DNA from 2 places in the Streptococcus sp. CF8_Ac1-9 genome. Region 1 is predicted to be linked to the other one. Evidence: predicted binding sites of a transcription regulator. Region 1 holds the regulator's gene; the other holds the start of a gene.
The links. The regulator CtsR, encoded in region 1, represses protease genes until heat stress. The targets are predictions, from matches to a motif close to TTGGTCAAAAAAGGTCAAANA.

Region 1 (11,098 bases):
CAGGATCTCATACCTTGACCTTGGTCAATAGCAAGGGAGATGCGATCGCAACGGAAGGGATTTATGCTCTCAATAACCAAGAAAAGGGTCTCTTTGAGTTTGCTCAGCCAACCCTAGCTGTTAAAAAAGGCGACCCAGCGCAAGTCGTCGTCAAGAGAAAAGGTGGCTCTAAAGGAAGTGCCAGTCTGAAATTGATCACAGAGCCGGGAACAGGGGTTCATGGTAAGGTCTACAAAGATACCAACGTCACCCTTGAGTTCGCAGATGGCGAGACAGAAAAAACAGTCCAAGTTCCAACCCTTGATTTTGCAGGAAAAGCGACCGATGTCTATGACTTTAAGGTCAAATTGTTGCATCCGGATCAAGGAAGTCTGGTCGGCTTTATTCCAGAACTGACAGTCCAAGTGATGAACGAGGACCTGCTTCCAGAAAATCGCAAAGAAGTAGATGACCAAGATCCAAAACTGCACTACAGTGAGGGTTGGCACCATGAGACGGACAACAAAGACTTTTCAAATGGCACAGAATCTTGGTCCAGCTTTAACCAAGTGACCGATGAGGAAGGCAAGAAACACATTGAAGTGACCATTACCTTTAAGGGCACCGGCGTGGAGGGCCGAGGAGTGGTCGACCCAAGCCATGGTCTCTACAGCGTCACTTTGGATGGGAAAGAAATGGCCTTCGAAGAAGGGCGTGGCCATGATTATGAGATCGACGGCGATCATTATTTCAGTGGCTACGGAGATCAACGCAAGCTCGACCAGAGTTTGGTCAATCTGCAAGGCCTAGCAAAAGGCTACCACCAGCTACGCTTGCATCTGGATCCAGCCCTCAATGATCCTCAGTCATCTAGAGCTATCCAAGTAGACCGATTTATCCTATCAGGGAAAGATAGCCAGTTGCTCAGTCAAGAGGAGCTGCAACAGATCATCAGAGAAGGAGTAGAAAAGATCAAGGCTACTTCTCTGGATCGCTTGAAAGCAGACCTTAAACCAACGGTTCAAGGTCAATTGACGGACTTGACTCAGTTGTTGGATCAAGAGCAACCAGATTTGGTTGCTGCAGCTAATCAAGTCGAAGCCCTTGAAACCATCTTGGAAGATGCTCGCAATTATGAACCGCTGACGCAGACACGGCCAGAAGAAGGTGTTCGGGATTTGATTCTTGAAAAGCCAGAACTTCTCATCGAAACAGAGGAGATTCCATTTGAGAGTCAAACGCGTGAGAACAAGGACTTGGCCAAGGGCGAGAGCCGGATCCTTCAAGCAGGGAAGGTCGGACGCCGATTGAAATTGATTGAGGTCCGACAAGAAGAAGGCAAAGAAATTCGGACAGAAGTCGATGCCTTTGTCGAAGTGGAGGCCCAGGACCAGATCACAGAAGTCGGAACGAAGGAAGCGGAAGAAAGTCCGTTGATAGCTGATATGCCGACTCCAACCACTCCTGTCACTCCAAGTAAGGTGCAACCAGAAGTTGCGACTCTTTCTCAAGCTGAAGACAAAAAAGAAAAAGAAAGACCAGTTCTCTTTCAACCGAAAATCCCAGAAGCAGTTTCTGTTTTGACTTCAGACCATCCGGAAAAAGAAGGTGTTGAAAGTCCTTCTCTACAATCGGAAGGAAAACTACCTCAAACCGGTACAAAAGAAAGTGGATTGTTTGCTTGGTTAGGCCTTCTTGGTCTAGGATTCTTGGGCGGAGGCGCCAAATTCGCTCGTCGCAAAGAGTAGTTCATTCTTCGCATAGGAGGTTAGTTCTCACTAGCCTCTTTTGCTTTGTATTCTTAAGAGATTCCTATTTCCATGGAGTCTTTGCTTTATTTACAGCCGTAAAAATTGTATAATAGTCAAATAAGGTCAATGATGAGAAGGAACACTCCAAGGCTATTTTTTATGGGCCAAAGAGCAGAGCATCCATCTAGAAAAAAACAAGCCAGAAAGGAGCATCATGGCAAATAAGAACACATCTGATAGCATTGAAGCTTATATCAAGGCCTTGCTGGCTCAAGCTGGCATGGCAGAGCTCAAAAGAAGTGAGTTGGCCGATGTCTTTCAGGTCGTACCCAGTCAGATTAACTATGTTATCAAGACCCGCTTTACCGAGAGCCGAGGCTATATTGTAGAGAGCAAGCGTGGTGGTGGTGGCTATATCCGCATTGGCAAGGTCCAGTTTTCAGATCATCATCAGATGCTCCAAGAATTGGCAGCCAATATTGGAGAGACCATCAGCCAGCAGGTCTTCAATGATATCCTCCAGATGCTCTATGAAGAAAAATTATTGACAAAACGTGAGACTCAGCTCTTGCTTGCGACAACCTCCGATGAGGTCCTAGGTCGAGATGCTCTTATCCTACGAGCAACGATGCTGAAAAAAATCATTCAACAAGTAGATAGAAAAGGAAATACCGACTAGATGAACTATTCAACAGCACTGTTAGAAAGTATAGAAGCGGCCCAAATACTAGCAGGCCACTATCAGGGGCATACCTTAGATACTTGGCATCTCCTGACGGCTATGGCCAATAATCCCTATAGCGTGGCAGGTTCTGTACTGAACGATTATCCTATGCAGATCGATGAGTTTCAGGATGCAGCGGAGCATATCACAGGCCAAGCTTTTCAAAGCGACAATCGGTATGAAATCTTCCCATTTTCTTATCGGATGGAAGCCATTATGAAACACGCAAGAGAGATTGCCCAGGTCCTTCATGCCAAGACCTTGGGAACAGAGCATGTGCTCCTCTCTCTTCTAGCAGACCGTGGGACCTTGGCTAGCCAAGTCATGGAGTTTGCTGGCTTTGCCTTTACAGAGCAAGACAAGGGAGTTCCTATTGCCTCCCTTCGCAAGAATTTAGAAGACAAGGCAGGCTGGGACAAGAACGATATCAAAGCCATTCGGAGTCTTTATCGGGCTCAAAACCCTAACCGACAAACCATGGGAAATATGATGGGCATGCCACCAAGCACCAGTGGAGGTCTTGAAGATTATACCCGTGATTTGACAGAAATGGCGCGTGCAGGCCAGCTTGAACCTGTGATCGGCCGGGATGCAGAGATTTCACGCATGATCCAAATCCTCAGCCGCAAGACGAAGAACAATCCTGTATTGGTGGGAGAAGCAGGGGTCGGAAAAACAGCCCTTGCATTAGGTCTGGCCCAGCGTGTCGCTAGTGGCAATGTACCAGCTGAAATCGCGCAGATGCGTGTTCTGGAATTGGATCTCATGAATGTCGTTGCTGGGACGCGCTTCCGTGGGGACTTCGAAGAACGGATGAACAATATCATCCAGGACATCGAAGAAGACGGTCACGTGATTCTCTTTATCGATGAACTGCATACTATTATGGGGTCAGGATCCGGTATTGATTCGACCTTAGACGCAGCCAATATTCTAAAACCAGCACTGGCACGGGGAACCTTGCGTACAGTTGGGGCAACGACTCAAGATGAGTACCAAAAGCATATCGAAAAAGACGCAGCCCTCTCTCGGCGTTTTGCAAAAGTCACCATTGAAGAGCCAAGTGTTGCAGATAGCATCCAAATTCTCCAAGGCTTGAAAAAGACCTATCAGGACCATCATCATGTGACCATTACCGATGAAGCGATCGAAACAGCTGTCAAATATGCCCACCGCTATTTGACCAGCCGTCAATTGCCAGATTCAGCCATTGATCTCTTGGATGAAGCGGCAGCTACTGTACAAAACCGCGATTCCAACGGTCACGTAAAAGAAGAGTTGACCGCCTTGGATCAGGCCTTGATGGATGGCAAGTGGAAGAAAGCAGCCCAACTCTTAGAAGTAGAGGCCACTCCCATTGTCTACAAAAAAGAAGTCACTGACCAAGATGTCTTGGTGACCTTGAGCCAATTATCTGGTATTCCAACTCAAAAACTGACCCAAACCGATGCCAAGAAGTACCTCAACTTAGAAGCAGAATTGCACAAGCGCGTGATTGGTCAAGACCAAGCGGTTTTGAGTATCAGTCGGGCTATTCGACGCAATCAATCAGGTATCCGTAGCAATAAACGTCCGATCGGTTCTTTCATGTTCCTAGGACCTACCGGTGTCGGAAAAACAGAGTTAGCCAAAGCTTTGGCAGAAGTTCTGTTTGATGATGAATCGGCCCTCATCCGTTTTGATATGAGTGAGTACATGGAAAAATTCGCGGCCAGCCGCCTCAACGGAGCCCCTCCAGGCTATGTGGGCTACGAAGAAGGAGGCGAGTTGACAGAAAAAATCCGCAACAAACCGTATTCAGTTCTCTTATTTGATGAGGTGGAAAAAGCCCACCCAGATATTTTCAATGTCCTTTTGCAAGTCTTGGATGACGGAGTCTTAACCGATAGCAAAGGCCGGAAGATCGACTTCTCCAATACCATTATCATCATGACCTCAAACCTGGGAGCAACAGCCCTTCGGGATGATAAGACAGTTGGCTTTGGTGCCAAAGATATCCGCTTTGACCAAGCCAATATGGAAAAACGCATGTTTGAAGAGTTGAAGAAGACCTATCGTCCAGAGTTTATCAACCGGATTGATGAAAAGGTGGTCTTCCATAGCCTATCCAGCGAGGACATGCAGCAGGTGGTGAAAGTCATGGTCAAACCGCTCATCGCGACCTTGGCCGAACAAGGCATGACCCTCAAATTCCAGCCTTCAGCGCTCAAGTTGCTAGCAACCAAAGGCTACGATCCAGAAATGGGAGCTCGCCCACTGCGTCGTGTCTTGCAGACCGAAGTGGAAGATCAACTAGCAGAGCTATTGCTGAAAGGTCAAGCCCAAGAAGGGCAAACGATCAAGGTTGGAACGACAGCTGGAACGATCAAGTTCGAGATTGTCTAGGAGGACGTCATGACGCTTCAGCGATTAACCCGTATTTCGCTTTTGGCGGCCCTTTGTGTCGCTCTACGTCAGGCTTTTGCCCCTTTCCCAAATGTCCAACCTATTTCTGCTGTCTTTTTTCTCTTGGTGATATTTGAAGGGTATAGCTTTGCTTTTCTTGTGATGATGATCACCATGTTTGTCTCTGCCTTTTTCCTGGGGATGAGCTTGATTGTGTTCTTTCAGATTGTCGCCTTTGGCTGTTTGATGCTCATTTGGCGCATCAGTTACAAGTGGTTGCCCTTTGTCCTTCAGATCCTTTTTGTGGGCCTACTGTCCTTTGCTTATGGGGTCTTGATCGATAGTGTTTATGCCTTGATATACCATATTCCTTGGTGGACCTATGCTTTGGTCAATGGTTTTAGTTTTAACCTTGCCCATGCTCTGTCGACGATCATTTTCTATCCCATTATTTATCAAATCTTTAGGAGATTTTATGTTGAAAAAAACCATTTCTAGCTTAATGACCTTACTTGCAGCTCTTCTTTTAGCGAGTTGCGCTTCGTCTCATAGCACAAACCATCAACCAACAGCTTCTAGCACAGAAGTTGCCAAGAAAAACGAAATTTCGATTACGATTAGCGTGACGCCAGAAGGTCAAAAAGCGCAATCGAAAACCTTGAAAGTAGCAGAAGAGAGCAACCTCATGAAAGTGCTCAAAGCCAACTACAAGATTGAAGAAAAAAATGGCATGATCACCTCGATTGACGGTCACAGCCAAGACGAATCCAAAGGTCTTTACTGGATGTACAAGATCAATGGCGAGATGGCTCCAAAAGGTGCTGCTGAAACCACCGTTAAAAAAGGAGACAAGATCGAATTCTATCAAGAAGTGTATAAATAAGAAAAGCTGGACAGTATGTCCGGCTTTTTTTTGCAAAGTTTAGGAACTTACCTAAAACTTCTTTCAAATTAGAAAAATATTTGAGAAACTATTGACAGCCTCATATAACAGTGTTACAATAATGTTACAAAATATTACAAATGTTACAAAAGAGGTTCTGTTATGAAAAACAAAAAAATCATTTCCCTAGCAGCGCTAGCTCTTACAGCTAGTCTTTTCCTAGGAGCTTGTGGCGGGAATAAAGAAGAAAAAACTTCAGAAGCAAGCAGTTCAAAGACCAGTCAGGTTAAACAAACAAGTTCTTCTTCTAAGAAAAAAGTGATCACTAGTAAAGATCCAATTGCCTCTTCATCCTCTGATAGCAAATCAGAAGAAAGTCATACTGTTGGTAGCAAAAATAACCAAGCTGCAGCTAGTCAAACACCTGCTCCAGCTAAAGAAGCGACACCAGCAGCACCCGTAACAAAAGAAACAAAAGAAGTAGCCACTCCAGCAACACCAGCGAAAGCAAAATTGCCAAGTCTAGAAGACGGTCATGCCCATGCTAAGAAGCAAGCTTCTGCTACGGAGAATGCCCAATACAAGGGAGTCTATTCTGTAGCAGCAGGGGATTTCTCTGCTGCAGCTGGAAATTGGTCTGACAAACGCGACACTGGAGTCACTATTGGCCAAGGTGGTCAAGTGACCATCCAACTTCCTGGTGGCCAACCCGTAGCCTATGGTATCAGTGCTTATAACTATACCTTGGATGATGGTCATTACCATGCTAATCTCTCAGCAGGCGATGGGTCTGCAGCGACTCTAGATATCGTAGTTGGAAAAGATGGCTCTGTATCTAGTGTGACGGTTCTGAAAGATGGTGTCAGCCACTCCCTCACTCGTGAATAAAATTCGAAAGATCTGAAAGGAGAAACTTCTCTTTTCAGATCTTTTTTTGTTGACTTGAAGAAAAATATATTTTTTTATAAAAAACTATTGACAGATAGAAAATATAGTTTATAATAAAAACATAAAGAAAATCTATTTATAAAAAATTATAAAAAGGAGTTTATATGAAAAAAGAAAGAATTGCCCTGGTTTTTGGAACCTTTGCGCCTCTTCATCAAGGGCATATTGACCTGATCCAGCGGGCCAAGCGTCAGTGTGATCGCGTTCGTGTCATCGTATCTGGTTATGAAGGGGACCGTGGCGAAGAAGTGGGATTGACCTTACAAAAACGCTTCCGTTATATCCGGGAAGCCTTCTCTAATGATGAGTTGACCCAAGTCTATAAGCTAGATGAAACAGAACTTCCTCGTTATCCCTTGGGCTGGGAGCCTTGGTTACAAACAGCCCTTGACACCATCCAGTATCAAACAGAGACAGAAGAGTTGATCTTTTATGTAGGGGAGAAAGCCTACAAGGAAGAGTTGGAAGCTAGAGGGTTTGAAGTTCACTTAGAAGAGCGCCGCTTCGGGATCTCTGCTACCATGATCCGGGAAAATCCAAGCAAATACTGGAAATACATCGCTCAGCCCTTCCGTCGCCAGTTCACGAAAAAAGTCTTGATCATGGGGAGCGCCAGCAACGGGAAAACGACCCTTGCAAAGGACTTAGCCCGCTTTTACGATGCACCTGTTAGTCTAGAGTATGCCCGTGAATACCAGATCAAGAACAATGTTCGAGATGATGAGCTCACGCCAAAAGATTACTATTACCTACTCTTAGGACAGTATGATCAAACCTCTAAGCTCATCGATAGTAGTGCCAATCGAGGCCTTGTCATCGCCGATACCAATTCCCTGGTAACCAAGGGTTATTACGACTACTACATGGAGGTCGAAGGTCAGGATACCAGCATGACCGATACCTTCGATAACCTCTTTGTCAGTATTCTCTCCAAAGAAAAATGGGATTTGATCCTCTTTGTACAGCCGATCGGCTCTTATGTCAATGATGGTTTCCGAGACATGACCATGGCTGACGAAGAGATCCGTACCAGCTTTTCAAATTACCTGGACCAATTGCGCCAGCAATACCTAGGAAACATTCCGACCACTTTCCTCGCATCAGACTACCTCGGCAACTACGAAGAAGCCAAGAAGGTGATCGATGCCATCTACCAAGCCGACTGAGGAGCAGCTTATGAAAAACCTATCTGAAAAATTCGCAACTTTTAGCCAAGACTTTAGAAATGTTCACCGAGAAGCGAAAAAGCAAGGCTTTGTCAATATTATGAAACTTCTATGGAAGGATCTTTTTGTAGGACGCACAGCCTTTCAATGGGTCTATCTCCTGCTTCTTTCCAGTGTTCCCTTCTTCTTAGAATGGACCAAAGCCCTCAAGAAGGAGGTGGCTTAGATGGCAAGTCTCTCAATTCCAGCAGGAATGACGGAGAAAGAGTATTTTGAGACGGCCGCTAGTGAAGCAGACTTTCTCAAGTGGTACAAGGAGCAAGACCTGCCGACTTATGAAACTCCAAGTGTCACAGCGGACATGGTATCTTACTGTTTTGTTGAAGGCAAGCTCAAGCTCTTAGCTATTCGCCGCAAGGCCCACCCTTATCAACACCGCCTCGCCTTGGTGGGGGGCTTTGTGAACAAGGATGAAGATGCGACTCATGCCTGTATCCGAGAAGTCAAAGAAGAAGTTGGGCTCGATCTGCCAGTGAATAAGGTGGAGCAGCTCCTGACCGTTTCCACCCCTGGGCGGGACCCCAGAGGCTGGGTCATTACCATTGCCCATCTGGTCTATCTGCCAGCAGAAGCAGTAGACTTAGCCCATGCAGGTGACGATGCCAAGGAAGTCGTTTTTCTCGATGTCGATTTCAAACAGTCCCAGTGTTTGCTTGATGGAGAACCCTTAGCTGCTTCTGATTTTGCCTTTGACCACTACCAGATTATTCAAGAATCGATCAAGCGGATTCAGGGGCGTCTGGACTGGAATCCAACCTTCCTCTATCTGTTAGAGGAGCCTTTCACCGTTTATGAAGCAACTGAGTTGGTCAATCTGATCAATCCTGGACGTCCCATCGTTAGCAATAACTTCCTCGTAAAATTCGGAGAATTCGTGGAAGAAGTGGGTGTCAAGCGGGTACCTAAGAAAAAACCACGCAAGACCTATCGCCTAAAACAGTAGATCGAGCGAGGTTCATTCTACCAGCCCTCCCTTTTAGTAACGGAAGGGCTTTTTCTGATTTTTCCTGCTCCACTTGTGTGCAAAGTGGTATAATAAACATAATTGAGATCAAAAGAGACAAGACTATGGAAGAAAAAATAATTTTACCACAAAATACACGACTGATGGGGGCTCTACTTGGTTTTATCGGAGGGGGCCTCGATGTCTTTTGCCACATGCACTACCGGAGTTTGGTCGCGACCCAAACGGGGAACCTACTGCTTCTCATCGCTGATTGGCACGATCCCCGTGTCGAAAATACCATCATGCGTTTTTCATCTATTTTATTTTTCTCGCTCGGCTTTGTGGTTGCCCTCCATATCAAAGAGTATCGCAAGACAGCCTTTTGGCGGACCAAGATGTTAATTCCTTTGTTTGTGGTGACACTCCTGATTCCCTTGGTGTCTGTCATACCACCTGTAGAAGTTCCCTTTATTGCTTTTGGGACAGGGATGATGATGTTGACCTTTACAGGGAGCCTCATCGAAAATCACCCTTATGTGATCTTTATGACTTCCGGCAATTACCGCAAGATGCTGACGGCCTTGTACCGAATCACTCGAGGAAAGGGAGATTTGGACGAGTATCGGCGTCAGGCCATGAATTACGGGATTGTCGTTGGGAGCTTTGTTGCAGGAGCTATTAGCGTAGCCATCCTCATGCATTTCATTCACCAATGGGCCATCTGGCTGATCACAGCCAACCTCTTTTTGATCATGACCTACTACACCGCCAGAGTCAAACAACTCGGCCTGCAAACAGACAATCTATAGAAACAGGACCCCGTGTGAGGTCCTGTTTTAGATTAATGACAAAGCCATCTTAGAAACTTTCCTTAGGTGAGTACGGACGTCAGCGAACTTCGAAGAAGTTCCATGACTTAGTTTTGAGCCTAAGGTCTCAAAACTCCCGAGTGCCTGAAAAAATCGTGTTTCAGGCACTTTTCTCACAGCGGAAAGTTTCGGTAATTTTTTGATTCGCTCAAAAAATTAAAACATATTTATATTTCTTTGCCGAATTGCTTAACTTATTAAAAAATAGTACAGGACCTCACATGAGGTCCTGCTTTTTTTGTTTCTATGCTTTTAATTGTAAGAGTTCTTCAATCTCAGCCAGAGTGCTAGCTTGCGAGATGGCGCCACGGAGTTTGGCTGCGCCTGAGGTACCACGGAGGTAGTGAGGGGCGAGGCCACGGAATTCACGAACGGCAATGTGCTCACCTTTGAGATCGATCAAGCGTTTCAAGTGTTCGTAAGCGATCTTCATCTTGTCTTCAAAAGTCAAATCAGGCAGGATTTCTCCTGTTTCAAAGTAGTGGTTGATTTGGTTGAAGAGATAAGGATTCCCCATAGCAGCGCGACCAATCATGACCGCATCAGCACCGACTTCTTCGATCCGTTGTTTGGCGTCTTGAACCGTACGGATATCTCCATTTGCGATGAAAGGAATCTTGGTCAGGGCCTGTGCAACCTTGTGAAGGGTCTCAAGGTCCGCATGACCCGTATACATTTGCTCCCGAGTCCGTCCATGCATGGCAAGGGCAGAGACACCTGCAGCTTCAGCAGCGAGCGCATTCTCAACTGCTAGGGAAGGATCCGACCAACCCGTCCGCATTTTAACAGTGAGGGGGATATCAAGGACAGATTGAACCTTATTGATGATGGAGTAGATCTTGTCTGGATCCTTGAGCCACATCGCACCAGCCTCGTTCTTGACGATTTTATTCACCGGGCAACCCATGTTGATATCAACGATATCGGTCTTGGTTTTTTCTTGGATAAATTCAGCTGCGCGTGCGAGGCTATCTTCGTCACTTCCAAAGAGTTGGATCGATACAGGATTTTCTCCTTCATCGATATGGAGCATGTGAAGCGTCTTTTCATTGTTGTACTGGATTCCCTTGTCAGAGACCATTTCCATCACAACGAGCCCTGCCCCCAGTTCTTTGGCAATGGTCCGGAAAGCTGAGTTGGTCACTCCGGCCATTGGGGCTAGGACGGTACGGTTAGGGATTTCGACATCCCCGATCATAAATGGCGTATTAAGATTTGTCACGAATGAGTTCCTCCAAGTCATTTTCGTCAAAGTGGTAGTGTGTTTGGCAGAATTGGCAGGTAATCTCTGCACCGTGATCTTCATCTTTCATCTCTTTTAGATCACTAGCTGGCAGACTTGCTAAAGCGTTCAAGAAACGCTCACGGCTACAGTCGCACTGGAAGC
Region 2 (11,098 bases), on a different contig from region 1:
TCCACGACTGGAAGAATTCCCACCTTGTTCTTATACATGAGGTAGGTCGCATCTTCTAAGCTGGCAAATTTAGAGACGGTAATGACATCGCGAAGCATGACATCTTTAACCTTGGTCTTGTTCAACAGATAGTTCATCTCGAAAATAGACAAGCTTGTTGCTTTAGATGGACTTGCTTCTGCAATCGTACCTTCTGTCACCAACCCAACCAATTTATCGTTTTCAATGACTGGCAAACGGTGCAAACCTTGTTCGCGCATCAAATCTGCCGCATGGGCAATTGTAGTATCTGGACTAATGTAAACCACTTTACGTGTCATAAAATCTTTAACAGCCATAACAAGTTCTCCTATGCTTTTATTAGTTTTATTATACTTGATTTTAAGAATGATTTCAAACGCTTTCAGCAGTTTTCTCTTGTTTTCAAAATTTAGAAAAATCAAACAAGAGGGATGAAAAAAGAAAGGTCTTCAGGACCTTTCTTTTTAATATTCTAGTGAACTTTAGAAATCTTATCCACCAAGGTAGGCCTTGCGGACTTCTTCTGAGGCTAAGAGTTCTTTTCCTGTTCCAGTAAGAACGACTTTCCCTGTTTCCAAAACATAACCGCGGTCTGCGATGGCAAGAGCCTTGTTGGCATTTTGCTCGATCAAGAGAACAGTTGTCCCTTGTTTTTGGATATCTTGGATGATATCAAAAATTTCTTGGATAAAGATTGGGGCCAATCCCATAGAAGGTTCATCCAGAAGCAAGAGTTTTGGCGTTGACATAAGTGCACGACCCATTGCAAGCATTTGTTGTTCCCCACCAGATAGGGTTGCTGCATCTTGGTTCTTCCGTTCTTCCAAACGTGGGAAACGAGAAAAGACTTTCTTCAAGTTAGCTTGATTTTCTTCTCGATCTTTTTTCAAGAAAGCTCCCATCTCCAAGTTTTCCATAACGGTCAAGCCTGGAAAGACGTGGCGGCCTTCTGGAACTTGAGAGAGTCCTGCTGCTACAATCTTTTGAGCCGGAACCTTTTGAATCTCCTGACCCAAAAATTCGATTTTCCCAGCACTTGGACGCACCAAACCTGAAATGGTACGAAGAATAGATGTTTTCCCAGCACCGTTAGCACCGATAAGAGAAACAACTTCCCCTTCGTTTACCTCGAAACTGACATCACGGACAGCCTGGATCATGCCATAGTGTACAGAAAGATTTTCAACTTTTAACATAGACATTAGGCTTCACCTCCTAGATAGGCTTCGATTACGCGTTTGTTGGTCTTGATTTCATCTGGCGTACCATGGGCAATCAAGCGACCATATTCCAATACATAAATCCGTTCTGTTACTTCCATGACCAAGCTCATATCGTGCTCGATCAACATGATCGTAATATTGAATTCTTTTTGAATGCGACGGATCAATTGGGTCAATTCTGCTGTTTCTTGAGGGTTCATCCCTGCAGCAGGTTCATCCAAGAAGAGGATTTTTGGCTCTGTAGCAAGGGCACGAACGATCTCCAAGTGACGTTGTTGTCCGTAAGCTAAGTTTTTGGCCAAGGTATCTGCTTCTTTTTCCAAACCAAAAATCGCTAACAATTCAAGAGCTTTCGCTTTCAAAGCTTCTTCATTCTTGTAATAGCTTGGCAAGCGGAAAAGACTCGCAAAGACATGTGGTTTATGGTGATTAGCAAAGGCAATCAAGACATTGTCCAAAACGCTCAAATCTTTAAAGAGACGAATATTTTGGAAAGTACGTCCCAGACCACCTGCAGCGATTTTATAGGGTGCTTTACCATTTAGCAACTGACCATCTAAGGTAATGGTCCCTTCACTTGGTTCATATACCCCTGTTAGGAGGTTGAAGAGGGTTGTTTTCCCGGCACCGTTGGGTCCGATCAAACCAACCAATTCCCCTTCATTAAGTTCCATGGTCACATCCCCAACGGCTGTCAAACCACCAAAGTTTTTTGTTAAATTTTTTACTTCAAGAAGTGCCATTAGTTAGCCTCCTTTTTTGAGAGTAGTTTTTTCAAGCTGAATTCCCATGTTCCAAGAAGACCACCTGGACGGAAGATCATCACGAGAATCAAAGCCAATGAGTAAATGATCATACGGACACTTGAGAAGTCTTGAAGCACCATGTTCAAGATACCTAAGACGATGGCTGCTACAACTGTTCCTGACATTGATCCTAAACCACCAAACACGACAATGATCAAGACATTAATGGTATTGGTGAAAGAGTAATCTTTCGGAACAACAGAGCCGATAAAGCCGGCTTGGAGAGATCCAGCAATCGCCGCTGTGATCGCACCAAATACAAAGGCGATGACTTTGACCTTGGTCGTATTGATCCCAACAGATTCTGCCGCGATTTCGTCTTCACGAACAGAAAGGGTAGAGCGTCCAATTGGACTGCGTAAGAAGTTAATCGTAAAGATCGTTGTAATCACAACAAAGAGGTAAACCAATTGCCAAGTTGTAAAGGCTGGCAAACCAAGGATCCCAGCAGCCCCATTGGTGAGAGTACCACCATTAACGATCAAGATCCGGATGATTTCAGAAACCCCAAGTGTCGCAATCGCGAGGTAGTCCCCTTTCAAACGAAGGGTTGGAACCCCAACGATCAAGGCAACGACACCAGCAATCAAAGCACCTAAAACCATCGCGCCAAAGAAAGCCCCATAGGTTGGTGATTTGGAACCGAGAATAGCTGCAGAGTAGGCACCAATCGCCATAAATCCGGCATGGCCGAGTGAGAATTGACCTGAGAAACCAACGATGAGGTTCAAGCCAACTGCAAGGATAATATTAATTCCGATTTGTTCTAAAATTTGGATATAGAAGAGGTTGAGCACACCCGCTGCAACCAAGACTTGGATCAAGGCAAAACCTGCGACCAAAAGACCAAGCCAGACTAAATTCACTTTTAAATTTTGTTTCATGGCTTACACCTTCTCTTTCACATTTTTACCGAGGATACCTGCTGGACGGATGAGCAAGATTACAATCAAGATGGCATACACAATGGCATCACGGAAGTCTGAAAGACCGATCGCTGTAGCGAAGGTTTCCAACAAACCGATAACAAATCCACCTAGGGCAGCACCTGGAATGATTCCGATTCCTCCAAGAACCGCTGCGACAAAGGCTTTGATCCCTGGTGTCATCCCCATCAAAGGCTCGATCGAGTTGTAATACAAACCAATCAAGACACCACCAGCACCTGCCAAGGCTGATCCCAAAGCAAAGGTAAAGCTGATCGTACGGTTTACGTTAATCCCCATCAATTGAGCAGCATCACTATCGACAGATACAGCCCGCATGGCTTTCCCCATCTTTGTCTTTTGAATAATAAATTGAAGAGCGACCATCAAGAAAACAGACACTCCCAAGATCATCAACTGAATATTGGAGATTGAAATAGGACCGAAGTTGTAACGAACTGTTTTAATCACTTGCGGGAAGGAACGGGTATTGGCCCCTACGAAGAAGACCATCCCATATTCAAGCAAGAAGGAAACCCCGATGGCTGTGATCAAGGCTGCAATCCGAGTCGAATGACGAAGCGGACGATAAGCCAGGTATTCAATTACAACCCCTAAAATAGCTGTCCCAACCATGGCTAGGAGCAAGGCTACAAAGAAGTTCACTTTCCACGAGTTCAATAAGAAATATCCCATAAAGGCACCTACCATGTAGATATCCCCATGGGCAAAGTTGATCAATTTGATAATTCCATACACCATGGTATAACCAAGGGCCAAGAGTGCATAGACACTTCCCAAGATTAGACCGTTCACTAATTGCTGGAGCATTTGAACCATCCTTTCTAACAATAAAGAGCGAGGCCAGGAATTTTCATTCTCCCAGCCTCTTGTACAAACAACAAATGATAATTATGGTTTAACAGACTCAACAGATTTGACTTTACCATCTTTCAAGCCAATCATAAGAGCTGATTTAACCGGGTTGTGGTTCTTGTCAATTGACATTGTACCAGTCACACCTTCCAAGTCTTTCAACTTCGCAAGGTTATCTTTCAATTCGACAGAGTTCTTAGCACCTTTAGATGCTTCGGCAACCATGTAAACTGAATCATAAGCCAAAGCTGCGAACATTGAAGGTTCTTCATTGTATTTCGCTTTGTATGCTTCTACGAATTTCTTGGCTTTATCAGTCATTTCACCTTCAGTAGAGAATCCAGCTACGTAGTAGATGTCTGTAGCTGCAGCAGGTGTTGCTTGTTCAACGAATTTAGCATCGCTAAATCCATCCCCACCAATGATTGGTTGTTTGATTCCCATACCACGCGCTTGGTTTACGATCTTACCAGTTTCTGTGTAGTAACCTGGAAGAACAATCGCATCGAAGTCTTTATCTTTGATTTTTGTAAGGGCAGCTTGGAAGTCTGTATCCTTAGATTGGAAGGTTTCTGTTGCTACGATTTCACCTTTGTAAGATTTCTTGAAGGCTTCAGCAATCCCTTTAGCATAGTCAGATGAGTTATCGTAGTAAAGAACGACTTTCTTCGCTTTCAAGTTATCCGTTGTGTATTTAGCAATGATTTGTCCTTGGAAGCTATCGATGAAGGTAGCACGGAAGAGGTAATCTTGACCTTTTGTCAAATCATCTTGAGTTGCAGATGGTGTAACCAATGGAACACCTGCTTTACCAGCATTGGCAACCGCTGCTGCAGTAGCACCTGAAGTTGCAGGTCCTACAAGAGCGTTCACTTTTGATTGAGTGACAAGGTTTGTAGTGACTGTAGCTGCTTCAGCTGTTTCAGATTTGTTATCTTTATCTGTGACAACAATCTTCTTACCGTCAGCTCCACCCTTAGCGTTGATTTCATCAACGGCCAATTGAGCACCTTTTTGTTCAGCGCTACCGTAGGCTGCTACTTCACCAGTTTTTTCAAAGTTAAAACCGACTTTTAATTCTTTGCCGATTTCGTTACCAGTTGTGTTTGAACCTGAAGTAGAAACTTCACCACAAGCAGCAAGAAGAGCGACACTTGCAATGGTTAAAAATGAAAGAGCAAATTTTTTCTTCATTTGTAATGATCTCCTTAAATGAATCTTAAATTAAATACATTAAGAATATACCGAATTATCTGACAATTGTCAATAAAAAAAACGCAATCCATCAAATGATTGCGTTTTCTAACCTTCTGTGACCACAGATGGGGTCTCCAATCGTTGTAAACTTCCTACAAAATCTGTATCTAAATCTTTGAGATGGCAAGGCAAGACCTTTTTGACATAACGTTCTTTCTTTAAGTCTTCCATGACTTGATCAGCCTTGTCACTGTCCACATACAATTGGACATAACGGCATTTCTTAGAATGGTACAAGACATCTCCGACTGATTGTAATTTTTTCCCATCTCGATTGTAATACAATTTTACAATCAAGCCTGTTCTTTCTTGTTTTTCAAACATGGTCAATCCCTTTCTCGTTCTGTTACTAGTATATCAAATTTCAAGAAAAAGAACTACTCTTTTATGAGAGCAAAAAAAGAGAGTGGGACAGAAATCGGTAATTCGTTAGAATTCGATTTCGTCGTCCCACCTCCGCACAGTTGAGTATGGCTGTAAAAGCTGATGAAATCAACGTAGTAGAGCCCACTCAACCACTGCGTTTTGCTCGACAATCCAAAAATAATTGAGAGGCTAGGACTTTTGTCCCAGCCTCTTGACGGACCTTCCCATAGGATGGTTTAGTCCAATTTATTATTGGCCATGATTTCATCAATAAAGCCATATTCAAGTGTTTCTTGCGCGCTCATCCAATTGTCACGTTCCGCATCAGCATGCACTTTTTCAATGGATTGACCTGAATTTTCCGCAAGGATTTTTTCCAAGTTGTTCCGTGTTTTGAGCAAGTGTTCTGCTGCGATCGCCATATCGGTTTGTTGGGTACCACCACCAGTACCACCCATTGGTTGGTGAATCATGTACTCGGCGTTTGGCAACATGAAGCGTTTGCCCTTCGCACCGCTTGAAGCGATAATTGTTCCCATAGATGCTGCCATCCCCATAACAATGGTTTGGACATCTGACTTGATAAAGTTCATAGTATCTACGATGGCAAGACCTGCTGAGACAGAGCCACCTGGGGTATTGATATACATATAGATATCTTTTGTATTATCTTGGGCATCCAAGAAGAGCAATTGAGCGATAATGGAGTTAGCCATTTGGTCCTCAACTGGTCCTGTTACCATGATAATTCGATCTTTCAACAGACGGGAATAAATATCGTAAGAACGTTCTCCACGACTGGTTTGTTCAATAACTACTGGAATCATCTATTCTTCTCCTTTAGTATCCATTCATTCTCACGATTCGTGAGGTTCAAAGTATATGTGCTATTATAAACAAATGGTCAAAAAAGGTCAAATCTTAAGCACCTTTCGTACGAATCATGAATGGCTTCTTATTTGGTACCGAATAAACGGTCACCTGCATCTCCAAGACCAGGAACAATGTAGCCATGTTCATTCAAATGATCATCGAGGGCTGCTGTAAAGATATCAACATCTGGGTGAGCTTCTTGAAGAGCTTTCACCCCTTCTGGCGCTGATACTAGGCAGACAAACTTGATATGGCTAGCGCCACGTTTTTTCAAGGAATCAATCGCTAGAATAGCGGATCCACCCGTAGCAAGCATCGGGTCTACTACAAAGATACGACGTTGATCAATATCTTCTGGCAATTTCACCAAGTATTCAACTGGTTTCAAGGTTTCTTCATCACGGTACATCCCGATATGGCCAACCTTAGCAGCTGGTACCAAACTCAAGAGACCATCAACCATCCCAATCCCTGCACGAAGAATTGGGACAATAGCCAATTTCTTCCCTGCGATTTGTTTTTGAACGGTTTTGGTAATAGGAGTTTCAATCTCAACATCTTCAAGAGGCAATTCACGCAACACTTCGTAGCCCATCAACATAGCAATTTCATCTACCAATTCACGAAAGGCCTTCGTAGAGGTATCCGTGCGACGGAGAATAGACAATTTGTGTTGAATCAGTGGATGTGTAATAACTTCTAATTTTCCCATTTTGAGATCCTTCTTTCTAAGCTGTTATTATTCAAAAAAGAGCTATGATAAAAGCGGAGTCAAGCTCTACTCTTTCTTTCAGTCCCTCTTTGATACTCACAGCACATGGAAATCTTCATTTCCAACTTTACATTCCTCTTATTATACCAAATTTTACCAAAAAAAGAGAGCCCTTACACTTAATTTTTTAAGTTCGGACTCACTCTTTCTATCAATCAATTACAACCATTCTTTGTATTTCTTAATATAGATACGTTTGACAACCGTCACACTCAGCATATAGAGGACGATAATAGCAAACAATAGAACAAAGTACAATCCATTTAGTTGGCTCAACTTCAAGATAGAAGCCAAAGGACTATATGGAAGGGAGGTTACAAAGAAGGCTGCTGCTAGGGTCGTCACCACGACTGAGAAGGCTGGACGACTTTGGATAAATGGAAGTTTTGGTGAACGCAACATATGAATAACCATGGTTTGAGACCACATAGATTCAATAAACCATCCAGTTTGGAACACCATGATAAAGGCTGCTGCATCTGCTGCTCCATGGTTGTAGCCATGACCTAAAATCATTGGGACAACAAGGAAATAAAGAAGCATGTAGGTAATAATATCAAAGACAGATGAAATTGGACCAATCCAGGCCATAAAGCGCATGATGGAGTTTGCTTCCCAGATACGAGGTTTCTTGAGGAATTCCTTGTCGACATTGTCAAAAGGAAGGGCGATACAAGAAAGATCATAGATAAGATTGAGCACAATCAAATGAACGGGAGCCATTGGAAGGAAAGGCAAAAAGATGCTGGCAAAGAGCAGAGAAAAGATGTTCCCGAAGTTAGAAGAGACCGTCATCTTGATGTACTTGGTCATATTGGCATAGACCTTGCGGCCTTCAACCAAACCTTTTTCAAGGACCATCAAGTCCTTATCCAGAAGGATGACATCTGCCGTTTCCTTGGCGATATCCACAGCGGTATCCACGGAGATCCCAACGTCTGAGACCTTCATGGATGGAGCATCGTTGATCCCATCTCCCATGTACCCCACCTTGTGGCCATTTTTCTTAAGGCTAAGAATGATCCGCGCTTTTTGATCGGGCGATAATTTGGCAAAGACTGTTGTTGTTTCCACAACTTGCGCTAACTCTTGGTCTGTCATCGTATCGATTTCGCTTCCCAAAAGAATCCGCTCGACATCTAGTCCTACTTTTTCACAGACAGCTTGGGTGACCTTTTCATTGTCGCCAGTTAAGATCTTAGTGGTAACCCCATATTCTGCAAGAGCTTTGATCGCTGGAGCTGCAGAAGGTTTTGGTGGATCAAGAAAGGCCAGGTAACCGGTTAGGATCATGTCTCCTTCATCTTCAACACTAAAGATTTCATTTTCGTCCAAGTCGGTTTTGTAGCTGACGCCCAAAACACGAAGACCTTGTTCATTTAATTGAGCGACCTCAGCGAGGACTTCTTGACGGACCTCGTCTGTTAATCGTTTGATATCACCCTTGTATTCAACATAAGTCGATACAGAGAGCATTTCTTCCAAGGCCCCCTTGGTCACCATGCTAACCACACCATCTTCATCTTTGACAATGACACTCATGCGACGACGTTCAAAATCAAAGGGCAATTCATCTATCTTATGGAAGGTTTGATCTAGATCGCGGACGATTTCATGTTTCTTGGCTTCTTTATGGGTTCGATTGATAATCGCCCGGTCCATCAAATTTTTTAGCCCGGTTTGGAAATAGGAATTCAAGTAAGCCCGGCGAAGGACTGATAGATCCAAATCGCCATGGATATCAAGCGGATACTCCAAAACGATTTCATCTTGGGTCAAGGTTCCTGTCTTATCTGTACACAAAATATCAATAGCCCCGAGGTCTTGAATGGCATTGAGTTTTTTGATAACGACTTTTTCCTTGGCCATGATGATGGATCCCTTAGCAAGACTCGCTGTAATAATCATCGGCAGCATTTCAGGAGTCAAACCAACCCCAACGCTGAGGGCAAAGACACCCGCTTCTAACCAGTCACCGTCTGTGAGGCCATTGATCACAAAGACGACGGGCACCATCACTAACATGAGCCGAATCAAGAGCCAAGAGATGGTATTCATTTCTCTCTCAAATGAGGTTGGTTCGTCATAGGTGTTGATGGTTTGCTCAATAGCGCCCATCATGGTTTCATCCCCCACGACCAAGACCAAGGCTGTCGCCCGCCCTGAGATGACATTGGTCCCCATAAAGGCCAAGCTTTCACTCTCCAAGAGACTATCTAAATTTTGACTGTCGGCTTTTCTGAGACAAACCTTTTCAACAGCATCACTTTCCCCTGTGAGGCCAGATTGTTGGACAAAAAAGTCACGAGAATCAATCAAGACCACATCTGCTGGGATCATATCGCCGGCACTCAGTTTGATCACATCTCCGACAACGATTTCATCGATCGGAATTTCTTGTTCTGATCCATCACGCAGAACGGTCGCTGTATTGACAATCATACGTGATAAGTTGCTGGCAGCTTTGTCGCTCCGCAATTCTTGAATGAAGCGGATCCCACCAGAAATCAAGACCAAGGTCACAATGATGATGGAGGTCGTTGGATCCTGTTCACCTGGTTTTGCTAGCCAGACATTGGTGATGAAGGAAACCAGCGCAATGACCAACAAAATCACCGTAAAAGGATTAATAATCGATTCATAGATCTTTTTGATCATGGAATCTTCTTGACCTTTTGTGATGACATTTTCGCCATAAATATCGCGGTTTTCTTCTACTTGATCGTCAACTAAACCAAGGGCACTGGTTTTGTAGTCGGCAAAGGTGCTTTCAAGTGGTTCTTGAAGAGCAGCAATGAGTCTTTCTTTATTTGTTTGCATTGGTATCTCCTTTTTCAATCAGGAGCCAATCACTTTTGGAGTCCCTACGACACAAATCAGCGATTGGCTGGTTCGGTGCGGTTCGGGATGATCGTCAATTTGTATCATAGCTCTCTCCTTTCTCTTTTCTTGGTAAGGCATAAAAAAGAGTCCTACCCTCGATCGGTAGGACTCATGAAACTCGTCATTAATTTTTCAATCAAAACTCTCAAAAAACTGACCGTCCAAGCTTTAGCTCCGCAAGGCAATGAAATGAGCTTAGTCTTGACCTTTGCGATCAGGACTGTTAACCAACGAGTAGTGTCTCCACTGCTTTGCGGTAGTCATCCGTATCCTTGTGGTAGCCTCACCTACCGTATTTCGAGTTTATTGTACTCCTTCACTTACAGAAAGTCAACACTTATTTGAGAAAAGTTTCCACCAAGCGTTTGGTGATTTCTTCAATGAGGGTGAAAGGGGCTGCTACATTGAGGCGAGCATGCAAGTTTCCTTCTTTTCCAAAATCTGTTCCACGGTTCAAAATCAATTTGGCTTGGTCATGAATTTTAGCATGCAGCTCATCATCGGTATAAGGATAGGCTGAAAAGTCCAACCAAAGAAGATAGGTTCCTTGGGGTTTCATGACACGGATTTTGGTCTTTGCATGCAATTCATCTACCACATAGTCGATGTGTTTTTCAAAGACTTGCTTGAGCTCTGTCAACCAAGGTTTACCATGGCGATAAGCCGCTTCTGTTGCAATATAGCCCAATCCTGAGATTTCATGTTGGTTATTGGCCAATTGCCGTTGTTTAAAAGCCGTACGAAGCTTTGGATTTTCAATGACCACATAGGAATTTTTTGTTCCTGCAATATTGAAAGTCTTGGTTGCACTGGTTAAGATCAAGCTGAAATCTTTAAAGCTTGGATCAACTGTGTTAAAGCTGGTATGACGGTGGCCAAACAAGGCCAAATCTTGGTGGATCTCATCTGAAACGAGAAGGACACCATGTTTTTGACAGAGGTGGCCGATTTTTTCCAAGACTTCACGATCCCATACACGGCCTCCAGGATTGTGCGGATTACACAAAACATAGAGTTTAACTTCTTGCTCCACAATGTCTTTTTCGAGCTGATCAAAATCAATTTGGAAAAGACCATCCTTTTCAACTAATGAAT

Region 2: the regulator CtsR is predicted to act here: its motif matches at 6,376-6,396, upstream of NML76_RS05375 (ATP-dependent Clp protease proteolytic subunit).

The regions. Positions count from the first base shown of each region.
Region 1 covers NZ_JANCOY010000004.1:41,223-52,320, reverse strand. Annotated here, with positions in the region: gene NML76_RS07435 (alpha-L-fucosidase) at 1-1,727, shown strand, start outside; gene NML76_RS07430 (CtsR family transcriptional regulator) at 1,945-2,409, shown strand; gene NML76_RS07425 (ATP-dependent Clp protease ATP-binding subunit) at 2,410-4,839, shown strand; gene NML76_RS07420 (hypothetical protein) at 4,849-5,337, shown strand; gene NML76_RS07415 (DUF4430 domain-containing protein) at 5,315-5,722, shown strand; gene NML76_RS07410 (hypothetical protein) at 5,885-6,610, shown strand; gene NML76_RS07405 (AAA family ATPase) at 6,775-7,836, shown strand; gene NML76_RS07400 (hypothetical protein) at 7,847-8,062, shown strand; gene NML76_RS07395 (NUDIX hydrolase) at 8,063-8,839, shown strand; gene NML76_RS07390 (YoaK family protein) at 8,965-9,651, shown strand; gene dusB (tRNA dihydrouridine synthase DusB) at 9,956-10,933, opposite strand; gene hslO (Hsp33 family molecular chaperone HslO) at 10,920-11,098, opposite strand, start outside.
Region 2 covers NZ_JANCOY010000002.1:408,147-419,244, reverse strand. Annotated here, with positions in the region: gene NML76_RS05410 (CBS domain-containing protein) at 1-338, opposite strand, end outside; gene NML76_RS05405 (ABC transporter ATP-binding protein) at 513-1,223, opposite strand; gene NML76_RS05400 (ABC transporter ATP-binding protein) at 1,223-1,987, opposite strand; gene NML76_RS05395 (branched-chain amino acid ABC transporter permease) at 1,987-2,934, opposite strand; gene NML76_RS05390 (branched-chain amino acid ABC transporter permease) at 2,938-3,807, opposite strand; gene NML76_RS05385 (ABC transporter substrate-binding protein) at 3,889-5,046, opposite strand; gene NML76_RS05380 (DUF2129 domain-containing protein) at 5,155-5,433, opposite strand; gene NML76_RS05375 (ATP-dependent Clp protease proteolytic subunit) at 5,712-6,302, opposite strand; gene upp (uracil phosphoribosyltransferase) at 6,431-7,060, opposite strand; gene mgtA (magnesium-translocating P-type ATPase) at 7,280-9,940, opposite strand; M-box (ykoK) riboswitch at 10,148-10,305, opposite strand; gene NML76_RS05360 (MalY/PatB family protein) at 10,341-11,098, opposite strand, start outside.